2 regions of the Micromonospora sp. NPDC057141 genome follow, and region 2 is predicted to be linked to the other one. Evidence: predicted binding sites of a transcription regulator. Region 2 holds the regulator's gene; the other holds the start of a gene.
The links. Region 2 encodes HrcA, which represses chaperone genes, less so after heat shock. Its sites were predicted from a motif close to GGTTNGCACNCTCNNNNNGAGNGTGCNAACC; they were not measured.

Region 1: a site for HrcA is predicted at 863-893, ahead of groL (chaperonin GroEL). Genes of this name have one in related genera too.

What each region holds. Positions count from the first base shown of each region.
Region 1 is NZ_JBHUVA010000007.1:77,542-79,738, forward strand. It holds gene ACFT41_RS07305 (hypothetical protein) at 1-769, shown strand, start outside; gene groL (chaperonin GroEL) at 1,087-2,197, shown strand, end outside.
Region 2 is NZ_JBHUVA010000014.1:48,353-50,549, forward strand. It holds gene dnaJ (molecular chaperone DnaJ) at 1-346, opposite strand, end outside; gene hrcA (heat-inducible transcriptional repressor HrcA) at 420-1,442, opposite strand; gene ACFT41_RS11320 (DUF4870 domain-containing protein) at 1,754-2,197, shown strand, end outside.

The DNA of each region.
Region 1 (2,197 bases), on a different contig from region 2:
GCTGCGCCGCAGCTGGCGGCTGCTGGTGCCGGTCCTGGCCCTCACCCATGCCCTGCCGACGCTCGTGCTGCTGCTGGTGACCGTGCCGCTGTACCCGCTGCCGCCGCTGGAACCCACCGCGCCCGGCGAGCCGCCGCCCCCGCTGCCCGACGGCTACCTCGGTGACCTCGGGGTCTTCTTCGCCACGATGATCGGCCTCGGCTGCCTGCTCGGGTTCGTCCAGGCGGTCGGCTGGGCCGCCGGCACCCGGGTGGTGGCGCGGCAGGCCGCGGGCGAGCCGACATCGGTGGGCGACGCCCTGGTGTACGGCCTGCGCCGGGCCCCGGCGCTGTGGGGCTGGACGCTGGTCTACGGCCTGCTGATGCTGATCGGCTTCGTGTTGTGCTACCTGCCCGGCCTGTACGTGATGGCCGCGCTGAGCCTGTTCGGCCCGGTGCTCCTCTTCGAGCGCGGCGCGCCGCTCGGCCGGGCCCGGCAGATGTTCCACGCCCGCCTCGGGCCCGTGCTCGGGCGGATCGCGCTGATCGGGCTCGCCGCCTCCTTCGCGTCCATGGTCGTGGCCCCGATCCAGTTCGCGGCCATCCTGTTCGCCGACCCGGCCGACGCCGCCTCGCTGGACGGGTGGAACGTCGCGTACGCCGTCGGCGCGGCCCTGGTCGCGGTCCCGGTCGCCCTGGTGTACCTGGTCGGCCTGGTCGTCACGTACGCCGAGCAGCGGGCGCACGAGGGCCCGGTTACCGCCGCCCGGCTGGCGGGTGAAATCGGCTGAACCGGTGGGCCGGGTCGCGCTGGTCAGGCGGCGTGAACCCGGCCCGTCCGCCGCATCGTGCTTGCACTCGACAGGGGAGAGTGCTAAACAAGTCATTGGCACTCGCCTTGGGTGAGTGCCAATGGTCGGGACGGTGGGGCCACGGCCGCACGGCGGAAATCCGTCGGGTGGCACATGGCCAGTCGTCGCGGGCTATCCGGCCCGGCCGAGGAGACGTCGTCGTCGCCAGGTGGCGACGTCCCAAGGTGTGTACACCAGGCGGCCCATCCGGGACACACACTCGGGTGGCCCGTGAGTGTCCAGGAGGACAACGCCGTATGGCCAAGATGATCGCGTTCGACGAAGAGGCTCGCCGCGGCCTCGAGCGGGGCATGAACCAGCTCGCCGACGCCGTGAAGGTGACCCTCGGCCCGAAGGGCCGCAACGTGGTGCTCGAGAAGAAGTGGGGTGCCCCCACCATCACCAACGATGGTGTGAGCATCGCCAAGGAGATCGAGCTCGAGGACCCGTACGAGAAGATCGGCGCCGAGCTGGTCAAGGAGGTCGCCAAGAAGACCGACGACGTTGCCGGTGACGGCACGACGACGGCGACCGTCCTGGCCCAGGCCCTGGTCCGCGAGGGCCTGCGCAACGTGGCCGCCGGCGCCAACCCGATGGCCCTGAAGCGGGGCATCGAGGCCGCCGTGGCCAGCGTCTCGGAGGAGCTGTCCAAGCTCGCCAAGGACGTCGAGACCAAGGAGCAGATCGCCTCCACCGCCTCCATCTCCGCCGGTGACAGCACCGTCGGCGAGATCATCGCCGAGGCGATGGACAAGGTCGGCAAGGAAGGCGTCATCACCGTCGAGGAGAGCAACACCTTCGGCCTGGAGCTTGAGCTCACCGAGGGCATGCGCTTCGACAAGGGCTACATCTCCGCCTACTTCATGACCGACCCGGAGCGTATGGAGGCCGTCTTCGACGACCCGTACCTCCTGATCGTCAACAGCAAGATCTCCTCGGTGAAGGACCTGCTCCCGATCCTGGAGAAGGTCATGCAGTCGGGCAAGCCGCTGCTGATCATCGCCGAGGACATCGAGGGCGAGGCCCTGGCCACCCTCGTGGTCAACAAGGTCCGCGGCACCTTCAAGTCGGTCGCCGTCAAGGCGCCGGGCTTCGGTGACCGCCGCAAGGCCATGCTGGCCGACATCGCCATCCTCACCGGTGGCCAGGTCATCAGCGAGGAGGTCGGCCTCAAGCTCGACGCCGTCGGCCTCGACATGCTGGGCCGCGCCCGCAAGGTCGTGGTGACCAAGGACGAGACCACCATCGTCGACGGTGCCGGCGACGCCGACCAGATCCAGGGCCGGGTCAACCAGATCCGGGCCGAGATCGACAAGAGCGACTCCGACTACGACCGCGAGAAGCTGCAGGAGCGCCTGGCCAAGCTGG
Region 2 (2,197 bases):
GGGTGCGCGGGCGCGGGCCCCGGGAGCCGCCGGCCGCGCCACCGAAGAAGGCGTCCATGATGTCCTGGAAGCCGACGAACGGGCCGGCCCCGCCGGGCCCGCCCGGGCCGCCCATGCCCCCGCCGCCGGGGGCGAGCGGGTCGCCGCCCAGGTCGACGATCTGCCGTTTCCGGTCGTCCGAGAGGACCTCGTACGCGGCGTTGATGTCCTTGAACTTCTCCTGTGCCTCCGGGTCCGGATTCACGTCCGGGTGGAACTGCCGCGCCAGCTTGCGGTAGGCGCGCTTGATCTCGTCGTCGGAGGCCTCCCGGCTCACGCCGAGGATGCCGTAGTAGTCCCTGGCCACTGCGTCCCGTGTCCTCATGTTCTTGTCGCGTTGCGCCGGTCGTCGGCCGGAGCCGGCCGTCGGCCCTGACTGGTCAGTTCTGGGCCAGCAGCTCGCCCACGTAGCGTGCCACGGCCCGCACGGTGGCGATGGTGCCGGGGTAGTCCATCCGGGTGGGGCCGACCACGCCCAGCCCGCCGAGCGCGGTCACCCCCGGGCCGTACCCGGTGCTCACCACCGAGGCGGCCCGCAGGTTGTCGATCTCGTTCTCGTCGCCGATCAGCACGCGGGTGGTGGTCGACTCGGCCTCGCCGATCAGCTTGAGCATCACCACCTCCTCCTCCAGCGCCTCCAGGATGGGCCGCAGCGACCCCTGGAAGTCGAGCAGGCCGCCCCGGGTCAGGTTGGCGGTGCCGGCCAGTGCGATGCGCTCCTCGTGCCGCTCGACCAGCGTCTCCAGCAGCACGGTGGAGAGCGTGGTCATCGCGCCACGCAGGTGCGGGGTCGACTCCTCCACCAGCGCCTGCACCAGCGGCGGGGTCTCCGACAGCCGGCTGCCCACCAGCTTCTCGTTGACCAGCCGGCGCAGGTCGGTGACGTCGTCGGCGGAGACGGGCGCGGGCAGCTCGACCAACCGCTGCTCGACCCGGCCGGTGTCGGCGATCATCACCAGCATCAGCCGGGTGGTGGAGATCGGCACCAGCTCCAGGTGCCGCACCGAGGAGCGGGCCAGCGAGGGATATTGCACCACGGCGACCTGGCGGGTGAGCTGGGCCAGCAGCCGCACCGTGCGGTGCACCACGTCGTCGAGGTCGACCGCGCCGACCAGGAAGCGTTCGATCGCCCGGCGCTCGGCCGGGCTGAGCGGCTTGACCCGGGACAACCGGTCGACGAAGAGGCGGTAGCCCCGGTCGGTGGGGACCCGGCCGGCGCTGGTGTGCGGCTGCCGGATGTAGCCCTCCTCCTCCAGCACCGCCATGTCGTTGCGGACCGTCGCCGGGGAGACGCCGAGTTGGTGCCGCTCGACCAACGCCTTGCTGCCGACCGGCTCCTGGGTGGCGACGTAGTCCTCGACGATCGCGCGGAGCACGGCGAGCTTGCGGTCGTCCAGACCCACCCCTGCCACCTCCTGTCGCACGTCGGCCCTGGCGGCGCGGCGGCACCGCAGGCCGGCGCTCCGCCGGTGCGTCGACGCCTGGCACTCGACTGTAACGAGTGCCAGTCTACGTCGGCTGCCCCGTCATCGGTAAGATCAACGACGGACCACGGGCGCGGCAGCCGCCGCGCCGGGAGCCCCGTCGGGCGCACGCCGGCCGGTCGACCGCCGCCCGGAGCGGGCCGCCACCTGCGCACGCTGACCGATCATCCGCCACGCCCGACCGGTGTCGCTCTGGTGCCCGCTTGCCCGCAGCCCCTACCGTGACATGCATGACTGAACCACCTCGCCCTCCCGGATCGGGCGACCCCGGCGGCTACCCGCCGGAGCCGAACCCGTCGGCACCGTACGGCTCGCCGGGGCACGAGCCCCCCACCGCACCACTGTCCGGGGCCCCCGGGGCAGGCGGCTATCCCCCGCCCGGTGGCTATCCGCCACCCACCGGCGACCAGCCGCCGTCGGCCGGCTACCCGCCGCCCGGTGGCTATCCGCCGCCCGGCGGCGGCTACCCGGCCGGCGGCGCGTACGGCACGCCCTCCGGCGGCTACGCCAACAACGAGGACAAGACCTGGGTCCTGGTCGCCCACTTCGGTGGCGCGGCGGGGATGTTCCTCGGCGGTGGCGTGCTCGGCTGGCTCGCGCCGCTGATCGCGCTCGTCGCCCGGGGCAGCCAGTCGCCGACGGTCCGCGCCCACGCGGTGGCGGCGCTGAACTTC